Linked DNA regions of Bacillus pumilus. The protein of the gene in region 3 interacts with the protein of the main gene of each other region in a pairwise test. Links are inferred from orthologs where the notes say so. Each region holds a gene or a part of one and is shown on either strand. Other genes may lie near its edges. The genes, in order: mbl, GPS65_RS07550 and tuf.

Region 1 (10,959 bases), 2.9 Mb from region 3 along the record:
TGACGTATTGAAACGTGAGTGACTCGCCTTCTTCCATGTACACATCACAAAATGTCAGAATGTCTCCCCACGAATAAATGCGCATTGTACTCTTTGCCGACTCATCGCCAATATGTATGTTTCGCAATTGATAAGACTCCATAAAACATCTCCTTTCACTCAAATACAGCTCGTTCTAAGCAGGCAGCGGTTTCATTTATACAGATGTTGTATGCTATAATAATACTTACGAATAATGAACGCTTGTGAGGTGAAAAATATGAAAACCTTTAGGCTGATTGATTTAAAAATCGAACTTGATCCAAAGCAAGATAAAATGTCCAGCATTCCCCTTCGTGACGGTTTAATCATTAATAAAGAAGATGGAGAAAATCACTGGATGATCGAGGCACTCATCCCAAAGAAACATAGACAGGTGTTTGAGGTGCTCTTTCAGCAGCACACTGAAGTGAAGATTCTAGTAACGATCACGAAAAAAAACAACCGCCCTGTTCATCTATCTGTCCAAGTCAAAAACATTGTTGCTTTAGAAGAAAACATTTCTGTGCTGCTCGATGGTAAGATGATTACAAATCGCTACAGAACAGAAACCGAAGAAGTACTTAAAGACCTCGTCAAAGAGGGGCTTTCCGGAGAAAAACTACTAGATGCATTTAAACAAAACACATAAAAAAGAGCGGGATTAGCCGCTCTTAGATAGTTGACGAAGGGCTAAAATGAATCTTATTTTAGCCCTTTGTCTTCCTTTCAGCGTGATAGAAACCTTTGCAGTCTAGGAAGGGCGAGCACCGGAGCACAGACCTGACAACGAATGCGAGAGTTTGCCTACACGCTGAGAGCGGGATTAGCGCTCTTTTTCTATTGAACATCTTTCGATTGGCTTTGATGTTTCAAAAGATCTCTAATTTCTGTTAGTAAAACTTCCGTTTGATCCGGCGTTTCTACAACCTCTTCTTCCTCTACCTTTTTCCGTTTTAATTTATTCAAATAACGAATAAAGATAAAAATGGAAAAAGAAATAATCAAGAAATCAATCACTGTTTGTATGAAGCTTCCATATAAAATTTGAGCAGATCCGATCTTAATAGATAGACCGCTAAAATCATGTCCGCCAATAATAATACCAACGAGCGGCATGATCAAATCATTCACAAGAGAAGTGACAATTTTGCCAAATGCTCCCCCAATGATGACACCTACAGCCAAGTCAATGACATTTCCCTTGACTGCAAATTCTCTAAATTCTTTCAGCATCTTTTATCACCTTCATCTTTTTTTGTCTAATATGACGTTTTTTTGTCAAAATTGCAAGTCCTGATCCGTTCAGACTAGTTGTTTCCATATAAAAAGCGATTCATCCTTGATGAACCGCCAGGCAAATCATGATACTTTAGGACCGATAGAAAATGTGAGTTCTGCTTCGCATGCCACTTCGCCATCTACTGTGGCTACTGCTTTTCCTTTTGCGACTGGACCTCTAAGACGCGTCACTTCTACCTCTAAACGAAGCTGATCGCCAGGCTTCACTTGTCTTTTGAAACGGCAGCCGTCAATTCCTGCAAATAAACCAATTTTCCCTTTGTTTTCTTCTTTTCCTAACATAATGACCCCAAACACCTGCGCAAGTGCTTCTACAATAAGCACACCCGGCATGACTGGGTATCCTGGGAAATGACCATTAAAAAATTCTTCGTTCACTGTGACATTTTTAATCCCAACCGCTCTCTTCTCTCCCTCAACCTCTAAAATACGGTCGACCAATAAGAATGGATAACGGTGTGGAATAATGTCTTGAATTTGCTGAGCATCAAGCATATCTTGATCTCTCCTTTTTTCTATATCGATGATCTTCATTTGATTCCTATAGAAGTATATTATGAATGCTCGTATTTTTCAACGTCTCTTCCGCACATATGGTAAAAAATAGAATCTACTATTACCTATTGTCATCAAATATAATCCACTCTACACTCATTGTTTTTTCACAAATATGGTAATATATATTACATCATTGATTGAATAAGAGGGTAAAAATGAATTTTATAAGTGATAAATCCATTAAAAAACTTCTCCATTCGTGGTATACAATGCTAAAGCATCGACATTTTTCGAAGGCTGAAGAAATCAAAACAACTCTATTAAAACATCAACGTAAAATATCAAAAAAACAGGAACTCTGTTTACATTATCAGCTGATGCTTTTTCGCCATCAGCTGTGGATGAATCAAACAGAAGACTTAGAAAAAATGAAACATGAATTGATGCAGCACAAAGAGGATATGAACGAAGAACTAGCCTATTACTTTTACTTCTTTCTCGGACTTTACGAAGCTTTAAACAGCGATCAAAATGATGCAATCTACTATCTCGAAAAGGCAGAAGAACGACTGTCATTCCTTAACGATGAGCTGGAGGAAGCAGAGTTCCATTTCCGTACAAGTGGTGTTTATTATAACAATCGCTATTCGCTGCTATCGATTCGTCATATTCAAAAAGCGATGGATATCTTTGCAAAGCATGGGGATGACCATAGCCTCTATCGTTGTAAAATTGTGCTCGGCCTTAATTATAGCGATCAAAAAAAATATGAAGAAGCCGAAGCTCTTTTTATCGAGATCATCGACTACGTGAAAATGATTGATGATCAAGAACTGCTCGGTATCGTTTATTATGATGCTGGTTTTATTCAGTCGAGACAAAATCGACACACGAAAGCGCTGGAATACTTTAAAAAAGCACTTCGTCTCCCAGCATACCGGAAGTCCGTACACTCCTATGTATCGTGCCTCTATGAAACTGTGCGTTCCTGTTATAAAGAAAATTTAACCGATGAAGGAATGAAGTATATTCAAAAAGGATTAAAAGAGGCCGTTGCTTCTCAATTTGATATATTAAGAATCAAGTTTCAAATCTTATTTCTTCTCTACAGCCAAACGTCAAAGGCAGATGAGCAGATCGCAAGGCTTGTTACATGCCTTGAACGAAAAGAAGCGTGGATTGATCTTGAGGATTTGCTTGCCGATGTCTCAGATTTTTACAAAAAAAAGGGCGACTTTGAGCGAGCCGCCTTTTTTATCATGAGAGGCTGATGTCAGCCTGTTCGTTATCGAATTGTATTCACTAATCCAAGCATCTGATCACCCATCGTAATCGTTCTTGAGTTCATCTGATAGGAGCGCTGTGTTGTCATGAGATCTGTTAATTCTTTAGACATATCCACATTCGACGTTTCAAGTGCACCTTGCTGAAGCTGAATCGCTTGGCGGTTTGCTCCATTTAGTGCCGTTAATGCGCCTTGATAAGTACCGTCAACTGAGAATAAATTATCTCCTTCAGAGACAAGTGCTGAAGAATTATTGACTTGTACAACGCCTAGATTCACTTGCTGATTCGGTTGATTATCTCTTGAAATGGCTGTCAGACGACCATTTTTATCAATTGAAATATCACGGAAATTCGCATTTAAGACGATTTCATTTCCATTTTCATCAAGGATCGGATGCCCTTCGCTAGTGACAAGCTGCACTTGATTACGATTATTGCCTGGCTGTAAGTAAAGAGAACCGTCTCTTGTATAACGAATATTACCGCCGACATTGACCTGCATATACTGAGATGGCGCTCCAAAAGCAACATCAAGATCACGGCCTGTTTCTTTAATCGAGCCTTGCAATGAGTTAATGGACGCATTGACCATCGTACCCGTCCCAAGCCTTAACCCATCAGGTGTCAGACGACTGTTTGCCACCTGCGCATTTTTTTCATCCACTTGGTTGAACTGTTGTCTGATCAGCTCTGAGAAACGGGTATTTTTCGCACGGTACCCTGTTGTTTCACTGTTCGCGATATTATTACTGATAATATCAAGCTGCTTTTGTACTTCGTTCATTGACACAGCTGCATTGATCATCGTTCTAAGCATAAGAATCCTCCTTTCTTTGTCATTTCTTGATTAGTACACTCTGCCGATTTCATTCACTGCTTTTTCCAAGCTTTTATCATACGCCTGAACCACTTTTTGGTTTGTTTCAAATGCTCGATAGGCGGTTGTCATTTCTGTATATGATTTCGTCACATCCACGTTCGACAGCTCCGATACACCTTGACTTAACGTATAGGACATTTGACCGTTATTAACTGCACTTGGCAGGGGCTGGTTATCAGCTGTACGGTATAAATCATTTCCTTCTCTCGCCAAGTTCCTTGTATCCATCGCAACACGTACATCAATTTGCCCGAGGTTTTGTCCATTTTCACTCACAGTTCCATCTGCGTTCACTTTGAAATTCTCACTCTGAACCGTGATTGGCTCACCTGTCACAGAAAGAAGAGCACGCCCATTGATAGTCAACTGATTTTGTGCGTTCAATGTAATCGAGCTGCTTTTCGTATAACGAACGCCTTCTGGTGTATTGACCGCATAAAAGAGCGCTGATTTCTGATTAGTCTCTGGGTTGATCGGCACATTATTTTCGACTAGTGCGACATCCGTTGTTTGATCTGTTGTTTTTAACGTTCCTTGTGTAAATTGAGGGATCAGTTCCTGCATATATGTCCCCGTATTAATGCCGCCAATTGGCGTTTGCTGCGGAACACTAAAACCTTTGCCTGAGGAAGTTTGGAAACGTCCTGATTCCATTCGGCTTAACAGCATTTCTGGAAATGCCCTCATCGTCCCCTCATCCGCTTTATATCCTGGTGTATTCGCATTTGCAATATTATTTGAAAGCATTTCTGTCCGCCGCTCTTGAGCGATCATGGCAGATGTTGCGGTGTATAGTCCTTTTAACACGTGCTCACCTCATTAAAATTCTTTCACATGACCTAAACACAATCTTCTATGAAATATATCGGCATATTTGCAGGGTTCTTTAATAAAAATCCCCCATTCTTTCGAAAAAGAATGAGGGACATCATTAGCTGAGTTTACGCTTTGGCAGCTTGTCCATATTATCAAGCATGACGCCAGTACCAACAGCTACACAATCCATCGGATTCTCAGCCACGAAAACAGGTACTTTCAGCTCTTCTGCAAGCAATTGATCAAGCCCGTTTAGAAGAGCTCCGCCACCTGTAATGATGACGCCGCGATCAATAATATCAGCTGATAATTCAGGCGGTGTTCTCTCAAGAACTTGCTTCGCAGCCTGAACAATCGCAGATACAGATTCACGCAATGCTTCTTCTACTTCTTTGCTTGTGACGGTAATCGTTCTTGGTAATCCTGTCACCATGTCTCGTCCACGAATTGAAATCTCTTCGTGACGTGCGTCTGGGAATACCGTTGCAACTTGGATCTTAATATCCTCAGCCGTGCGTTCACCGATCAACAGCTTGTACTCTTTTTTAATGTAATTGAGAATTTCCAGATCAAATTTGTCTCCAGCCATTTTAATAGAAGAGGCGGTTACAATGTCACCCATTGAGATGACAGCGATATCTGTCGTTCCGCCTCCAATATCTACGACCATGTTTCCACTTGGCTGAAAAATATCCATACCAGCACCAATAGCTGCTACTTTTGGCTCTTCTTCAAGAAATACATGCTTTCCGCCGCTTTTTTCAGCAGCTTCTTTGATCGCCTTCTGCTCAACAGATGTAATGTTTGTCGGGCAGCAGATGAGCATACGCGGTTTAGAGAATAGCCCTTTCACATTTAATGAGTTAATAAAATGCTTGAGCATCGCTTCAGTTACTTCAAAATCAGCAATTACGCCATCTTTTAATGGACGAATCGCAACAATATTCCCAGGCGTACGTCCAACCATACGTCTCGCCTCTTCTCCAACAGCCAAAACTTTCCCGCTGTTTTTGTCAAGAGCTACCACAGATGGTTCATTTAACACAATTCCTTTTCCTTTGACATGAATCAGTACATTGGCAGTACCAAGATCAATTCCAATATCCCTAGCAAACATCTATATATATCCTCCTTGAAAATCTGTTTCCATAGCAAATACCACATTCTGCCCTAATTATATATTCTATCATAATTTGCAGAAAAAAAGATATTTCTTTACAAAAGTCTTTACAAAATTTGTGGTTAGAAACTACCGATATGAGGAAGATATATATATCATGTTTATGAACAAAGAACTAAGCTTACTGTTTCACAGGCTCGCCTTCTAAAATTTCTTCTTTTTTATACTTTAATTTAGTGGCTTCTCCTCCTCGCAAGTGGCGGATTGATTTATGATAATCCAGTATCTCCTTCACTTCATTAGCCAGATCTGGATTAATTTCTGGCAGTCTTTCTGTTAGATCCTTGTGTACAGTACTTTTAGAGACTCCAAATTCTTTCGCAATTACACGAACGGTTTTCTTTGTCTCCACGATATACTTACCTATCTTGATTGTTCGCTCTTTGATGTAATCGTGCACACCACTCGACCTCCCTAAAATGGATGTGAGAAGTGTGAAATGAGATCCGTATCAATATTATCCATTTTCAGCGGCGCTTGTTCGTCTTAATTTCTCATCCATTAGGTAGCAAATGCCAAACACGATCCCTCACCTCAAACACTCTCTTTGTCAGGTTTGTAACAGTGTATTAGCATTGCATAGGGAATATGCTAAAAATGAAGAAGGGACAAGGGATTTATCAGAAAATGCAATCATTTCGAGTGGCGAAAATTTTCACTTTACAAGAATGGGTCGAGCACGTAAAATAGAAAAGGTGATTTTATTTACCTAGCTAAATATTTAATAAAGGTGAGCATATGGATACGTTAAATAGAGAGTGTTTACATCAAATACACCAAAGCGCCAGATTGCTGTCTAAAAAGGCGAACGAAGCGCTTGCTGCTTATGATTTGTACATGTCCCAATGGACTGTACTTTTTTGTTTGGATACATTCGGCCCGAAAACCCAAAAAGACATTTGGACATACTTGAACGTCGAAGCTCCAACCATTACCCGAACCGTAACCCGTCTAGAAGCAAATGGCTGGGTGCAACGGGTACAAGGAAAAGACAAACGTGAAAACCTGATCGTGATGACAGATGATGCTAAGGCCCGATTTGAAGAAATCAAACGTACGATGGAACAATTTGAAGAAGAATGTCTTGCAGATTTCACCCACGAAGAAAAACAACTCCTCCATACACTTTTACACAAATTATCAACTGAATAGGAAGTGATACATCATGAACGAACGCATTTGGACGAGAGACTTTATCATGATTGTTCTGGTGAATTTATTTACGTTCACCTCTTTTTATGCCCTTTTGACCTTGCTGCCTATTTACACAATGGATGAACTCAATGGAACAGAATCACAGGGTGGTCTTCTTGTGACGGTCTTCTTATTGTCCGCCATTGTGACAAGACCGTTTTCTGGAGCGATTATTGAGAAATTCGGTAAAAAACGGATGGCGATTTTCTCATCAACGGCATTTGCCTTACTCACTTATTTATACATCCCAATTGATCAATTCCAAACACTTCTCATGCTGCGTTTCGTGCAGGGCATCTTTTTTAGCATTTTGACGACAGTAACCAGTGCCATAGCAGCAGATATGATTCCAAAACATAAACGCGGGGAAGGACTCGGCTACTTTGTCATGTCCATGAACCTTGCTGTGGTTATCGGTCCATTTATTGCATTGAATCAAGTAGGAAAAGTAGGATTCCATTCCTTATTCCTTCTTTTCTCCATTATCGTTACCATTGGTGCCGCTTTTACGATGCTAATCAGACAGCCAGAGCTTGAAGATGGGGGTAGTGTCGTCTTCCGATTTACTTTTTCTCACTTGTTTGAAAAAGGTGCATTAAAAACAGCAGCAGTCGGTATCATTATTTCCTTCTGTTATTCGCCGATCATTTCATTTATTTCAGTCTATGCCAATTCCCTTGACTTGATGGGGGCAAGCAGTTATTTCTTTATTGTGTTTGCGGCAGCAATGCTTGGATCACGTCCATTTACAGGCAGACTTTTTGACCGAGTAGGACCTCACATTGTGATCTATCCTTCGATTGCTCTTTTTGCGATTGGTTTATGGATGCTGACAGCTACACATTCAGCTACAATGCTTCTTTTATCAGGTGGTGTCATTGGACTTGGCTATGGATCACTAGTACCATGTTTACAAACACTTGCCATTCAGCATTCGCCAGCTCACCGTACAGGCTATGCGACGGCTACTTTCTTCACTTTATATGATACGGGGATTGCTGCTGGCTCATTTGTATTTGGTCTTCTTGTCAGCTTCACCGATTTTTCAAATGTATATCTCATTGCAGGTATTGTTGTCTTGCTCAGTATGATTGTTTTTTATTGGAGCGAACGAAAGCCCCAAGAAGCAAAAGCACAGAAGGTCTCCCTATCAGAATAGGATTCTATTTTAAACTTCAACGGAAACATGCTAAAATATAGGATGTTTCAAATAGACGATTATTTGAAAAATAGTTGGCATTAAGCGAAGGTATAGGTGATGTTTTGAATTACGAACTGTTTAAATTGATACACGGGATGGCTCATCATTCTGAGTTTTTAGATCAGGCCATGATTTTCATTACGAAAAAGGCCCTTCTTGTGTATGCCCTTGTTTTATTGATTTGCTGGTTTTTAGGTAATCACAAATTTAAGAAGCATGTCTTCTTTTCTGGTGTAACAGGCATCGCGGCACTTATCGTCAATTTTGCCATTACACTGTTTCATTATGAGGAGCGGCCGTTTGTGGCGCATAAAGTTGACACACTCATTCCGCACTCAGCAGACGCTTCCTTCCCAAGTGACCATACAACAGGTGCACTGGCTCTTTCACTTGCCATTCGATCTCGTAATAAAAAGCTTGGTAACATCTTGCTCGTCTTTGGATTACTCACAGGATTCTCCCGCATCTGGGTCGGTCACCATTATCCATTAGATGTTTTAGGCAGCTTGATTGTATCGATTGTGGTCGTGTTTATCATGAATAAATTATGGAAGTTCTTTGACTCTCCAATTGATCGCATCGTCACTTTCTATGAGACAATTGAAGGAAAAATATTCAGAAGGAAGCAAAAGGATCAGGGCTCTGACCTGTCTAACTCTTAAGCGGTTTGCGATAACGTGATGAAGATTCTTCTTCCACTTATCGCACCGCTTTTTTTATTGACCGTCCTTCTTTGACCTTGTTCGAAAAATAAAGACTGACACCGATGCCGGTAAGGGAAATAATGATCAGCGTCCAGCCTAACTGCTCAAAATGCGGACCAGCAATTTCGTCTCCAAACAGCATACCGAGAACAGCAGACGAAAGAATAGAACCAAGGTAGCGGCATGTTTGAAAAAGCCCAGAGGACGTGCCAATCATATGCTGAGGACTTGCCTTGAGCATCGCTGCTTGCAGCGCAACATTTCCAATCCCATAACTAAGTCCAAGCAAAGCTAGAACTAGCCCTTTTCCCCATAATGGTGCCGGAATAAAAAAGAAGGTCATCGCAGAGGCTCCAGCCAGCATCAATACCGCACTGGCTAATACCGGATGACGTTCATCCCCTCGGTCCACCCACTTTCCCGTCAGCGGAGAGATAATGATGCTCACCCCAGACATGCAAAGCATAAAAAGACCTGTCATTTCCACACGCCAGCCTAATTCATCCTGGAAATAGCTCGGCAAACCAAAGAAAAGACAATAGAAAAAGATATTTAAAATGATAAATTGCACATACACAAGTGACAGCCGCTGCTCCTGTCTGAACATCCGAATTTGAATAAACGGTTCATCCACCTGATACTCCCACCAAATAAAAGCGCCTGCACTCAAGAGACAAAGAACCCCCTGTACATATTGAATGCCATGACCTAGTGATAATAAAAACGAAAGCAAAAGGACAATACAAACGGTAAAAAGAAGCATCCCTGGCAAATCGAGCTTTCGTACCGTTTCACCTATACGTAGCTTTCTCTTTTTTTGTTCCTTCGGAAACAAAGATAGTCCAAGAAAGAAGCTAATCAAAATAAAAGGCAGATTCACTAAAAAGATCGCTGGCCAGCCGCCGATCGTCATCAAAAAGCCGCCAAGTGTCGGGCCAAGCGCCGTCATCGCCGAAGCAAAAATGGACAATACAGCTAACGCCGATGCCTGCTTTTCTTGGATATGATCCCGAATAAGTCCGACACCAGAAGGATAAATGGCACTGCTCCCAATTGCCTGCAACAGCCGGATCACAATCAGCACCGCAAACGTCGGGGCAAACGGCGCACAGATAGCTGAGACCGCCACAAGACCTAGTCCGAATAAAAATAATGTTCTCCGGCTCATCACATGATCCCCAATCCGGCCGCTCACCGGCTGCGTCACCGCACTAGCTAAATAAAAAGACGAAATCAGCCAAGATACAGTCGTAAATGACAAACCGAATTCATGCTGAATTTGATGCAAGGCCAAAGAAATCATTGAGGAATTCAACGGATTTAACATTGTCCCAAAGGCAATTGCAGTTAAAAAGACTTTTCGGTTGTCTCTCCACTTCTTCATACACCTACCCCCCTCTTTGTGATCTAGCATGTTTTTTGCCAATCCTTCCGTTATTATGAGATTCATTTCCCTTTTTTACCCTGATGAATTCAAGTTCTCTCTTGGAAAAGCAAGACATACATTTTAAAAAGGGCGAGTGTTGGAAAAACACATATAAAATTGAGAATATGAGGAACAAATGGTAAGATGCTACACATATTCAAAAGCCTACTTTCTCCTTATATGGAGAACGGCTAAAAAGGAGGAGAAGCTTATTATTAAGAAAAGACGGTTTTGGGTCCCAGCCCTTTTATCGGTTGCAGTATTACTTCTGTCTTCGTGTGGTTCAAATGAAACAAATGGGAACGGAGATAAACGTAATTCTACAGCGAAAGGGTCGCCAATTTTGGAGGATGGGAAGTTTATATTTGCAGCATCAGGTGAATTTCACCCGTTCAGTTACATGGATGGAAATCAGATGTCAGGCTTTGATATCGATGTAGGCAATGCGATTAG
Region 2 (7,253 bases), 1.8 Mb from region 3 along the record:
TGACAATCAAACGAGGTGGTTCGATATCTTCTTGTTCTAACAAGCCAATGATACGGTCGGCATCTCTCACAGCTGAGATCTCAGGCGTCGTCACGACAATTGCCTTATCTGCACCAGATACAGCATTTTTAAAGCCTTGCTCAATTCCAGCAGGGCAATCAATGACGACATAATCAAAGTCTTGTTTCAATGATTGAATTAATTCTTTGATCTGCTCTGGCTCTACAGCTGTTTTATCGCTTGTTTGAGCAGCAGGTAAAAGATACAAAAGATCCTCGAAACGCTTATCTTTTACAAGCGCCTGATGGATTTTACATCTTCCTTCTACTACATCGACTAGATCGTAAATAATGCGGTTCTCAAGCCCCATCACGACATCTAAATTCCGAAGGCCAATATCGGTATCAACTAGACACACTTTTTTCCCTTGAATTGCTAGTGCTGTGCCTAAGTTTGCAGATGTTGTTGTTTTGCCAACGCCGCCTTTTCCTGAGGTAATCACAATAGCCTCGCCCAATTTCACATTCCTCCCTCAAGCCTTGTCAGATTAGGTCTTATATGAGCCAATTGCTGCAGGCGTTCAATGATCATGTTGCCATCTATATCTAAATAAGCACATTCCATTTCATTTCCATCTTCTTTTTGATCCGGTGCACGGTTAAACACTTGTGCGATGCGAAGCTGAGTTGGAATCATACGAGATGCCGCAATGACAGCTTGTTTATTTCCATTACATCCAGCATGTGCCACGCCTTTTAAAGCGCCGAGCACAAAAATATTTCCCCCTGCACGAATCGTTCCACCAGGATTGACATCTCCTATTAATAAGAGATCTCCTTCAACATACAGTACCTGTCCTGAGCGTACAATTTTGGCTACAGAGGTAATTTCGGCCTCTGCTTTTAATCGTTTCGCCTCTTCAGTTGACATGACGTCACTTTCAATAGAGTGAATGACGAGATGTTCATTTTCAGAGACTGCTTCAGTCAAACGCATTTCCTGATCCTCTGTTAAATACCGAAAACCAAGCTTAATATGCACATTAACCTTATGACCTTCCCTTCCATCTGTATATTGCTCAAGTAAAAGAACCTCTCGCAAGCCAGAAAGAAGGTCATCAAACGAACAGTCATCATTTAACTGTAATGTTAATCCGTTTTTAGTACCTTTTATCGTCACATATTGCTGTTTTTGAGTTTTCAAGATGCTCACCTCAACAACATACTCATTTCGCCGTATTTGGACAAACTCCTGCTTTTATTCGTCGATCAGTTCTTGTTTCATGTTGATGAAAAAGAGCCTAAGCGGCACAACAAGTATGAGAGACGCAGCAGTATTTAAAAGAATCGTTGGAATAAAGCGTTCGATGACATACGTATTAAACGGCATAATCCCGGGTTGAATTGTCGCTTGAACGCCGTACACATAAAACTCCATTACGGAAACAGCAATAATCGACAGAAAGACGACCACTAACATATTCGTTTGCAAAACTTTAAAGGCTTTCGCTAGCAAATAGCAGAGCGCTCCAAAGCCAAACATATGAACACCAAGTATGCCTGTATACGAAATATCATATAAAAGTCCAAAGATAAAACCGAAAATCACACCATATTTTTGATTCACAAAAGCCGTCATAAATACGAGTGCGAGTAAGATGAAATGAGGAGCTAAAATTTGATTGTCTGAAACAAATGGGAGCTTCACTAGATCGACAAAAATACTGTCAAATACGAAGATAAACAACATGACGAAAGCAAGAAGGACACGTCTCACGAGCCTTCCTCCTTCGTCAATACAGATGCATCTGCCGTACTTGAGCTGCGATTCACCACAATCACGCGGTCTAAATTGTTGAGTTCAGCCGCTGGTTCTACATAAATGATCTTTGTCAGGCCGTAATGATCTGGCTCGATTTCACTTACCTTACCAATCGTCAAGCCTTGAGGGAATACGCCCCCTGCTCCAGATGTTTCAACAAGATCTCCTTTTTTGACATCTCCATCTGCATCAGATTTCAGAATATTCATTGTCAGCATTTTTTTCTTACTGTCATAGCCGTTAATAATTCCGTTGAGTTCTTCTTTGCCCTTTTTCGCAAAAATTTTCGTTGAAATTCTATTATTTTGGTCAGTGGAGCTTAGCAACCTTACTGTCGAAGTAAAATTGTTGAGCTTATCACTTTCAATTTTCCCAATTAACGCACCACTCTCATTTGTGACCGCCATATCTTTGTCAACGCCTTGTTTTTTCCCTTTATCAATCATGACAAAGCTATCCCAAAGGGACGGGTTTCTCGCGATAACCGTTGATAGAATTGGCGTATAATCACGAATAGAGTTCACATAACCGAGCTGCTTGCGAAGCTTTTTGTTCTCATCTTCTAGTTCTTGAAGTTTCGCCTCATATTGAGTTTGTCCATCAAGTTTTTTTCGAAGACGTTCGTTTTCATCGTATGTGTTCTTTAAATCTTGTACGTTCCCATACATACCGGCAATAAATTGTGATGGTTTATGAAAGACACCTTGAAAAAAGCCTGTCGTATCCCCCACTAATTTTTCCGGCCATGAAGCACCTCTGCCGCTTTTCACTGAAAAACCAATCATGGCCACCAGTACGATGACACAGACAAGGAGCAACATTAATCTTTTATTCATAAAAAACTGCGGCATGTCTTACACCTCTTTATTTACGCCCGATTATCGATTATCTTTTGATTTTCCTTTGAACAAATGAATATGCTCTAGTGCTTTTCCTGTTCCGATCGCCACACAGTCAAGCGGATCTTCCGCAATAATGACTGGCATCTTCGTCTCATCACTAATCACTTTGTCAAGATTACGAAGCAATGCACCACCGCCAGTTAAAACGATTCCGCGGTCCATAATATCTGCTGCCAGCTCAGGCGGTGTTTTTTCAAGTGTCATTTTCACCGCATCAACAATGGTTTCCACTGTATCGCGAAGCGCTTTTGCAATCTCATCTGCTGTAATCGAGATTGTTTTTGGCAGACCTGTTAAAAGGTCACGACCCCGAATGTCCATTTCATCATGTACATCAGGCTGCGCAGAACCGATTTCCATTTTAATCGCTTCTGACGTACGATCACCGATCATCAGGTTATACGTTTTACGGATGTAGCTGCTGATTGCATCATCCATTTCATCTCCTGCCACGCGGATTGATTGTGATGTCACAATACCGCCAAGAGAAATAATGGCTACCTCTGTTGTACCGCCGCCAATGTCTACAACCATACTTCCTGTTGGCTCCCATACAGGAAGGTTCGCACCAATCGCTGCCGCAAATGGCTCTTCAATCGGGTATGCGTCACGTGCACCGGCTTGTCTTGTTGCATCAATGACTGCACGTTCTTCTACAGCTGTAATACCAGATGGTACACATACCATCACGTAAGGTTTACGAGCAAAAAGCCCTTTGCCTTTTAATGCTTGATTAATGTAATATTTCATCATTGTTGCTGTCGTCTCGTAATCTGCAATGACTCCGTCTTTCATCGGGCGTAGTGCCACAACATTACCAGGTGTACGGCCAATCATATTCCTAGCATCATTTCCGACTGCCACTATAGACTTCGTATCAGTTTCCAAGGCTACGACCGAAGGTTCTCTTACAACAATGCCTTTTCCTTTAATAAAAACAAGCGTATTCGCTGTTCCAAGATCTATTCCAAGGTCTTTTGTACCAATTCCAAACATATGTATGTATCTTCCTTTCTTAAACCAAAATTCCCTTTAGGGAAAAACTCATAAACTCTATTATATCGTAAAACATTGAAAAAAAAAGTGTTACAAATACCCTTTTTCCTTCAAACTCACAAATTTTTGATCACCTATGACTAGATGATCAAGCAGCTGTATTCCAATCAGCTTTCCACATTCAAAAAGTCGCTGTGTCACTTCAATATCTTCCCTGCTGGGCGTCGGATCTCCAGATGGATGGTTGTGCACACATATAAATGAAGCGGCCGAACGTTTAAAGGCCTCTTTGAAAATTTCACGCGGGTGAACGATCGATGAATTCAGGCTTCCAATAAACACGGTGTGTTTATGAAGAACTTGATTTTTTGTATTGAGATACAGACAAACGAAATTTTCCTGTGTCAAAAACCTCATATCTTCCATCACAAAGTTCGCTCCGTCTTCTGGTGTGCGGATCACATAGCGGTTATCCGTCGTTTGATGGTGTAATCTAGTGCCGAGTTCTAAAGCAGCTAAAAGAGAAATCGCCTTCGCCTTTCCAACTCCTCGAATCTTCGACATTTCTTCAATTGAGGCTTCTCTTACAGAGCGAAGACCACCGAATGTTTGCAGAAGTCTTGCAGAAATTTGGAGAACGGATTCTTTTTTTGTGCCTGTTCTTAGAAGGATCGCAACAAGTTCATGATTTGACAAACTGCTGGGCCCGTATTTAATAAAACGTTCTCTCGGTTTTTCATCATGAGGGAAATGCTTTAGCAGCATAGGGAAATCGTTCAGGATGACCACTCCTTTTAGAATTCCTTCCTGTCTTCAAAAAGGGGTGATTCCAAAGGTTTCAAGCACTCTGACTGTTTTTGCAATAGGTAGACCGACAACGGAAAAATAATCACCATCTATTTTTTGAACAAACAGTGCGCCTTTCCCTTGAATGCCATAGCTTCCCGCTTTATCAAGGGGTTCGCCCGTTTCGATATAGCGGTCTATTTCATTTTGAGTCAGCGTCCAAAATGTCACTTCTGTCTGTTCATAAAATGTTTCTTTTCTATTCTCTGACTGAACCGTGACACCCGTCAAGACTTGATGTGTCTTTCCTGATAATAATTGAAGCATGAAAGCTGCTTCTTTCTTATCTTTTGGTTTCCCAAGACATTTGCCGTCAATTGCAACAATTGTATCTGCACCAATGACCACAGCTTTGGGATTTAATCTTTGAATATCATTTGCTTTTTGTTCTGCCAACCATTGGACGTTCTCAGCAGGAGAAAGGTTTCGATTTATTTCTTCTTTTAAATGACTTGCTTGAATGTCATAAGAAAACCCTGCTAGATCAAGCAATTCTTTTCTTCTAGGTGACTGCGATGCGAGAATCAATTGGTTCATGTTTGTTCATCCTTTCAGGGTTTAGCCTAAGAAGTAAGATACCCATTCATCCTAGCAAATGTACATCTTACCGACAATTTACGAAAATTCATTTTTCATGTATCTTCATCATTATGTTGGATACAAAAGAAAAAAACTAGTCATTTTTTGACTAGTTTCGTTTCTTAAAAAATGATTTTACGTATTTAATTGATCAAGTAATGCCTGCTGAGATTTCCAGCCATTTTCAGCAGTTGGGTCATTTAACAGTTGAACAGCTTTCAGCAAACTGCTTTTAGCCGGTGCGTCCTCTGTTTTGGCACTTTCAAGCTCAGAAATTAGCTGCGTCACTTCCTTTTGATCCACTTCATCGCCTGCAATCACTTTGGATGATAATACAGATGCCTTTTCTATTAAATTAGTCAGCTCGTCCGGCACTTGAAATGAGAGCTCTTTTCCTCCCCATGCCTCAAAGTGCTGATCAATCAATTTCTTCCCTACAGCGCTTGTCATCCCCTGCTCTGTCGCAAGTCCAGCAATAACATAATACCCATCATCCATGGAAATCTTTTTCCCTGCATATCCTGCATCTTTTAAACTGCCAACTAAGTCATCTGCTCCTTTTTCAGAAGAGAATTTCCCAGCTTGTACAACAAAGGTTGATAAACTGCCAGAGGCACTTTTTTCTTCTTTGTTCTCTTTTGATTCATCTGTAGTACCTGCTTTCGGCGCATCCCCGCCGGCTTTCATCGATGATTGATTTCCAGATCCAGATGCCGAGACACTGATATCTCCACCTGAAGGATTTGGTGTACTATCTTTACTTAAACTAAGCGCAAACACCCCGAGACCTGTCCCAAGAACGACCGCAAACACAATCGTTGTCATCACTCTCTTGAAGGGACCACGATTTTTACCGAACTTTTGATCAAAGGAGCTTTTTTTCTTTTGATAAGGGGTGACGACTTTTGGATCAGAATGATAAATATGATCAGCCGCATCATCCCACTGGAAATCTTCTTCTTTCGGTTTAGACGGATCTTCCTGAGAAGCGGCTGTCTCCTGTTCCGAATGTCTCTTTTCTTCCCAATTCGAAAACGTCACTTGATCTTCTTGCTGTTTCGGTGGCTGATGATCATCTTCATGTACCATTTCTTCCTTGCCATTAATATTGACCTTTAGCCCTTGTTTTTTTGCCTGCCTCTTTTTCACTGTCATTCCCCGCTTTCTGACATGTTTGTAAGAAAGACCTTTCTGTCCAATGAATCAGCGCGAATTTAACCCGTCCTTCTTTCTGTTTCACACTTTAACATAGCAATCAAAAAAAAGAACAAGACTTTTGTCGGCAGGGCAAAAAAGTGTTCGCCAATTTTTTCACTCCTTCGACTAGCCAAATAGAAACAAGACAGGAGTACCACAGAGATACAGTAAAAAAGAAATAGCGATCGAAGGAACAAAAGGAAATGGCTCGCTTAATCGAAAGGAAAAGACCTTTGCATAAACCATTCCAACGATACATGAGAGAAAAAGCATGAGAAGGAACGGTTTGAAACCAAAGCAAAACGCAAGCACACTGAACAGCTTCATATCAGCTCCGCCCATACTATTTGGCTTAAAATAATCTAGACTAGAAAACAAAAGAATGCAAAAAATGAGAGAAGCCGCACCTTCCCACCAGATTAGAAGCGGTTCCAGCGTGCGGTATATGACGAAAAGAGGGAAAAAGAAGAGAAACAGCTCGTTCGGCACCTTCATATAGAGAAGATCACTCACGACAGCAATCACGAATAAACTACAAAGAATCATAAGAAAAAGACCTTCAAACGAAAAACCACCAGCGATCCTATAAATGAACAAAAAAAGACTGCCTGACAGCAGCTCAATCGTTGGATAGAGCCAAGATAGCCGAATGCCGCAATGTTTACAAGACCCCTTCCATACAGCATAAGAAACGAGCGGGATCATTTCGTGCAGGGATAGCGGCTGTTTACAGGCTGTGCAGTGAGAGCGAGGGAAGAGAATAGAACGCTTCACCGGTAGCCTTTCGCCAACGAGATGGAAGAACGATCCCATCGTGATGCCTGCAAGAAACAGAAAAATCTCAATCATATGTGGAACTCCTTCCGGGAATAAGATAGACCGGATTTTACCATGACCCTACCCGCTAAATCA
Region 3 (5,221 bases):
GGTGTAATCATGTCATATTCACCAATGATAAAGTAACAAGGTATTAATATAGTAGAAACTCGGTATTCAATGCTCTCATTCATCAATTCATCCCATAGCATGTCCTGGCTAAATTTCTGTCCTTTCAGGAACTTCCACTTATCTTTGAGCTGATATTCTTTACTAAAAATAAAACTGTGTAGCATTTGAAGGAGCGGCTTCCACTTATGTGTGAGACCTACGCTCCCAAGCTCTTTATATAGAGAGAATAGAGCATGAGCCGATAATCGTTTCCACGGAGGAGGCGTCAGTAATCGCAGACACCAAGCAAACAGCCGATTTCGGTGATATTTTTTCAAGAGAAGGTCGTACGACACAATATCTTCTTTTAAAACATCTACCACCTGACTAATTCCATAATACGCATGATAAAGATCTGGGCGTTTATGTACTGCTTGTATGGCGATTAATGACCCCCATGAATATCCGGCGATGTACAATTTTGATTGACCTAGATATGAAAGGATTTTCTCTGTCAGTTCAATCGTATCTTCAATAAATTGCTGAATGGTCATGGACGTATTGGGGAGATTGTTTTGATAGGAAAGTCCTGCTCCTCGTTGATCCCAATGAACCACTGTAAAATCTCGATTAAGCTCCTCATGAAACGAATTAATATAACTGATTTGAGCAGAACCTGGTCCACCGTGTACAAATAATAGAACAGGCTTCGCTTCACTAGTATGATCTTCTTTGATCATAATCCATTGGTCAACTCCACCGATTAACCATTTCTTCAAATATGTCTTCGCCATTCCAGTGATCCTCTCGGTTCCATTTAGATTCTATAGCTTATAGTAGCCGTTCTGATCTGGAAAAGCAAAAAAAGAGACCCTTTTGCAAGGAGTCTCTTTTATATGTTTTATTACTTAATGATAGATGAAACGACGCCAGAACCTACAGTACGTCCACCCTCACGGATAGAGAAACGAGTTCCTTCTTCGATAGCGATAGTAGAGATAAGTTCAACTTCCATCTCAGTGTTATCGCCAGGCATAACCATTTCAGTACCTTCTGGAAGATGTACGATACCAGTTACGTCAGTTGTACGGAAGTAGAACTGCGGACGGTAGTTAGCGAAGAATGGAGTATGACGTCCACCCTCTTCTTTAGAAAGTACATAAACTTCAGCTTTGAAACGGCTATGTGGAGTGATTGTACCTGGTTTAGCAAGTACTTGACCACGTTGGATATCTTCACGAGATACACCACGAAGTAGTGCACCGATGTTGTCACCAGCTTCAGCATAGTCAAGAAGCTTACGGAACATTTCAACACCTGTAACAGTTGTTTTACCGTTTTCTTCTTGAAGACCGATGATTTCAACTTCGTCACCGACTTTAACTTGTCCACGCTCAACACGACCAGTAGCAACTGTTCCACGACCAGTGATTGAGAATACGTCCTCAACTGGCATCATGAATGGCTTCTCAGTGTCACGTTCTGGAGTTGGGATGTACTCATCAACCGCGTCCATAAGTTCAAAGATTTTTGCTTCGTAATCAGCATCTCCTTCAAGAGCTTTAAGAGCAGAACCTTTGATAACTGGAACATCGTCACCAGGGAAGTCATAGTCAGAAAGAAGGTCACGAACTTCCATTTCAACAAGTTCAAGTAACTCTTCATCGTCAACCATGTCACATTTGTTAAGGAATACTACGATGTAAGGTACACCTACGTTACGAGAAAGTAGGATGTGCTCACGTGTTTGTGGCATTGGACCATCAGCAGCAGATACTACTAAGATCGCGCCGTCCATTTGAGCAGCACCAGTGATCATGTTTTTAACATAGTCAGCGTGTCCTGGGCAGTCTACGTGTGCATAGTGACGAGTTTCAGTTTCATACTCAACGTGTGCAGTTGAGATTGTGATTCCACGCTCGCGCTCTTCTGGAGCACCATCGATTTGGTCATAAGCCATAGCCGTACCTTTACCAGATTTCTTATGAAGAACTGTTGAGATAGCAGCAGTTAGAGTTGTTTTACCATGGTCAACGTGTCCAATTGTACCAATGTTAGCATGCGATTTGGAACGGTCGAATTTTTCTTTAGCCATTCTAAAAATCCTCCTTAAAGGTTCATTGTATTTGGTATAGAGTGATAGAAAGTGAAGAGTTACCTGTCACTTTCTGATCTTCAATAGTAGTTATACTTTAGTTTAAAGGCAAAATCAATTATTCACCTTTATTTTTTTTGATGATTTCTTCACTGATGCTCTTAGGCACTTCTTCGTAGTGATCCATGTGCATAGTGAAAGTACCGCGTCCTTGTGTGTTAGAACGGAGTGAAGTTGCATATCCGAACATTTCAGAAAGTGGAACCATTGCGCGAACAACTTGGGCGTTACCGCGAGCTTCCATTCCTTCTACACGTCCACGACGAGATGTGATATCACCCATGATGTCTCCCATGTATTCTTCAGGGATAACGACTTCCACTTTCATCATTGGCTCAAGTAGAACTGGGTTACATTTGCTGACAGCATTTTTCAATGCCATAGATGCAGCAATTTTAAACGCCATTTCGTTCGAGTCAACATCGTGGTAAGATCCATCAAATAATTTTGCTTTGATGTCGATTAATGGGAATCCAGCTAATACACCATTTTCAAGTGAATCTTCAAGACCTGCTTGAATTGCTGGAATGTATTCACGTGGAACAACCCCACCGACGATTGCATTTTCAAATTCGAAGCCTGCGCCTTCTTCGTTTGGTTCGAATTCGATCCAAACGTGTCCGAACTGACCACGTCCACCAGACTGACGTACGAATTTACCTTCAACTTTTGCACCAGAACGGAATGTTTCACGGTACGCAACTTGAGGAGCTCCTACGTTAGCTTCAACCTTGAACTCACGCTTCATACGGTCAACAATGATATCAAGGTGAAGCTCACCCATACCAGAGATGATCGTTTGACCAGTTTCAGGGTTTGTTTGTGTACGGAATGTTGGATCCTCTTCAGCTAGTTTAGCTAAAGCGATACCCATTTTATCTTGGTCAGCCTTTGATTTAGGCTCGATAGCTACATCGATAACTGGCTCTGGGAATTCCATAGACTCAAGGATAACAGTATCTTTCTCATCACAAAGAGTGTCACCAGTAGATGTATCTTTAAGACCAACAGCTGCTGCGATATCCCCTGCATATACAGTAGAGATTTCTTCACGGCTGTTTGCGTGCATTTGAAGGATACGTCCAACACGCTCACGCTTGTTCTTAGAAGAGTTCTTCACGTATGAACCTGAAGCAAGTGTTCCAGAGTATACGCGGAAGAAAGTTAGTTTCCCAACATAAGGGTCAGTCATAACTTTAAATGCAAGAGCTGAGAATGGTGCGTCATCAGTAGACTCACGAACAACCTCTTCATTTGAATCTGGCAGGATACCTTTGATTGCAGCAACATCAGTTGGTGCAGGAAGGTAATCAAGCACAGCATCAAGTACAAGCTGAACACCTTTGTTTTTGAAAGCAGATCCAACAAGAACTGGGTAGAATTCAACATTCAACGTTCCTTTACGGATTGCAGCCTTCAATTCAGGAATTGTAATTTCTTCACCCTCAAGGTATTTTTCCATAAGCTCTTCATCAAGCTCAGCGACAGCTTCAATAAGGCTGTTACGAAGCTCTTCAGCTTTGTCTTTATACTCAGCAGGGATTTCTTGTGCATCAGAGCGAGTTCCAAGGTCATCTTCGTAGAAGTATGCTACGTTATCTACAAGGTCGATGATTCCTTCGAATTGATCTTCAGCGCCGATCGGCAATTGAATTGCATGAGCGTTCGCTTGAAGACGATCTCTTAATGTACTTACAGAGTAAAGGAAGTCCGCACCGGTTTTATCCATTTTGTTAACGAATACGATACGAGGTACTCCGTAAGTTGTTGCTTGGCGCCAAACTGTTTCAGTTTGAGGCTCTACACCTGATTGTGCATCAAGAACTGCTACCGCACCATCAAGTACACGTAAAGAACGTTCAACTTCAACAGTGAAGTCTACGTGTCCTGGTGTATCAATGATGTTTACACGGTAACCTTTCCATTGTGCTGTAGTAGCAGCAGAAGTGATTGTAATACCACGTTCTTGCTCCTGCTCCATCCAGTCCATTTGGGAAGCTCCTTCGTGAGTTTCACCAATTTTATGGATACGACCAGTGTAGTATAAGATACGCTCAGTCGTTGTCGTTTTACCGGCATCGATGTGAGCCATGATACCAATATTACGAGTTTTGTCTAAGGAGAACTCTCTTGCCATTGGGTAATTTCTCCTTCCTTATTAGGGAATAGTTTTTTTAGTTTGGTATAAATCCTACCAGCGGTAGTGAGCGAATGCTTTGTTCGCTTCTGCCATTTTGTGTGTATCTTCACGTTTCTTAACAGCAGCACCAGTGTTGTTAGCTGCATCAAGGATTTCGTTAGCAAGACGCTCTTCCATCGTTTTTTCTCCACGAAGACGAGCGTAGTTTACTAACCAGCGAAGACCTAAAGTCGTACGACGGTCTGGGCGAACTTCTACAGGAACTTGGTAGTTAGCTCCACCTACACGACGTGCTTTAACTTCAAGAACTGGCATGATGTTTTTCAAGGCTTGTTCGAAAACCTCCATCGCTTCATTACCAGTACGTTCTTTGATGATATCAAATGACTTGTAGAGAATAGTTTGTGACTTTCCTCTTTTACCGTCGATCATCATTTTGTTGATCAAACGAGATACAAGTTTAGAATTGTAAATTGGATCTGGCAATACGTCTCTTTTTGCTACAGGACCTTTACGTGGCATCTGATAGCCTCCCTTCTCATTTAAAAGGATTTCTATCTGTCTCTCATCTCAATATCATTGTCAGTTGCCTGACTCCACTGATCTGAACTCAACTTCTAAAAACCCTTATGTTTGTTTGTATTATTTGCTTTGTTTAGGGCGTTTTGTTCCGTATTTAGAACGTCCTTGCATACGACCGTCAACTCCGGCAGTATCAAGCGCACCACGAACGATGTGGTAACGTACACCCGGTAAGTCTTTTACACGTCCGCCACGGATAAGTACTACACTGTGCTCTTGTAGATTATGTCCGATACCAGGAATGTAAGCTGTTACCTCAATCAGGTTAGACAAACGTACACGAGCATATTTACGTAGTGCTGAGTTTGGTTTTTTCGGTGTCATTGTGCCGACACGAGTACAAA

What was found.
Region 1: the proteins of tuf (region 3) and mbl interact in binary tests that used the Bacillus subtilis proteins (3 or more experiments, as listed by UniProt). The link is inferred for Bacillus pumilus from one-to-one orthologs.
Region 2: the proteins of tuf (region 3) and GPS65_RS07550 interact in binary tests that used the Bacillus subtilis proteins (3 or more experiments, as listed by UniProt). The link is inferred for Bacillus pumilus from one-to-one orthologs.

Annotation. Positions count from the first base shown.
Region 1 is NZ_CP047089.1:410,795-421,753, reverse strand. What follows is about bases 3,918-6,717. They hold mbl (cell shape-determining protein Mbl), read right to left. Parts: upstream 5,919-6,717; coding sequence 4,917-5,918; downstream 3,918-4,916. Other genes in these bases: spoIIID (sporulation transcriptional regulator SpoIIID), read right to left, coding at 6,103-6,381; GPS65_RS02060 (flagellar hook-basal body protein), read right to left, coding at 3,953-4,792; GPS65_RS02065 (flagellar hook-basal body protein), read right to left, coding at 3,918-3,922. Also shown: GPS65_RS02090 (hypothetical protein), read right to left, coding at 1-142; GPS65_RS02085 (YwpF-like family protein), read left to right, coding at 260-670; large conductance mechanosensitive channel protein MscL, read right to left, coding at 859-1,254; 3-hydroxyacyl-ACP dehydratase FabZ, read right to left, coding at 1,381-1,815; GPS65_RS02070 (tetratricopeptide repeat protein), read left to right, coding at 2,034-3,089; more of GPS65_RS02065, read right to left, coding at 3,104-3,917; GPS65_RS02045 (MarR family winged helix-turn-helix transcriptional regulator), read left to right, coding at 6,720-7,133; GPS65_RS02040 (MFS transporter), read left to right, coding at 7,147-8,334; GPS65_RS02035 (undecaprenyl-diphosphatase), read left to right, coding at 8,439-9,038; GPS65_RS02030 (MFS transporter), read right to left, coding at 9,076-10,464; GPS65_RS02025 (transporter substrate-binding domain-containing protein), read left to right, coding at 10,643-10,959. UniProt on the Bacillus subtilis protein: Forms membrane-associated dynamic filaments that are essential for cell shape determination. Acts by regulating cell wall synthesis and cell elongation, and thus cell shape.
Region 2 is NZ_CP047089.1:1,557,791-1,565,043, reverse strand. Bases 1,710-4,641 are described here. They hold GPS65_RS07550 (rod shape-determining protein), read right to left. Parts: upstream 3,720-4,641; coding sequence 2,700-3,719; downstream 1,710-2,699. Other genes in these bases: GPS65_RS07540 (Maf family protein), read right to left, coding at 4,533-4,641; radC (RadC family protein), read right to left, coding at 3,810-4,484; mreC (rod shape-determining protein MreC), read right to left, coding at 1,773-2,672; mreD (rod shape-determining protein MreD), read right to left, coding at 1,710-1,776. In the rest of the region: septum site-determining protein MinD, read right to left, coding at 1-517; septum site-determining protein MinC, read right to left, coding at 520-1,203; more of mreD, read right to left, coding at 1,258-1,709; more of GPS65_RS07540, read right to left, coding at 4,642-5,102; GPS65_RS07535 (SPOR domain-containing protein), read right to left, coding at 5,280-6,299; GPS65_RS07530 (prepilin peptidase), read right to left, coding at 6,468-7,190.
Region 3 is NZ_CP047089.1:3,323,197-3,328,417, reverse strand. What follows is about bases 1-2,854. They hold tuf (elongation factor Tu), read right to left. Parts: upstream 2,096-2,854; coding sequence 905-2,095; downstream 1-904. Other genes in these bases: fusA (elongation factor G), read right to left, coding at 2,214-2,854; GPS65_RS16605 (alpha/beta fold hydrolase), read right to left, coding at 1-794. Outside these bases: more of fusA, read right to left, coding at 2,855-4,292; rpsG (30S ribosomal protein S7), read right to left, coding at 4,347-4,817; rpsL (30S ribosomal protein S12), read right to left, coding at 4,938-5,221. UniProt on the Bacillus subtilis protein: GTP hydrolase that promotes the GTP-dependent binding of aminoacyl-tRNA to the A-site of ribosomes during protein biosynthesis.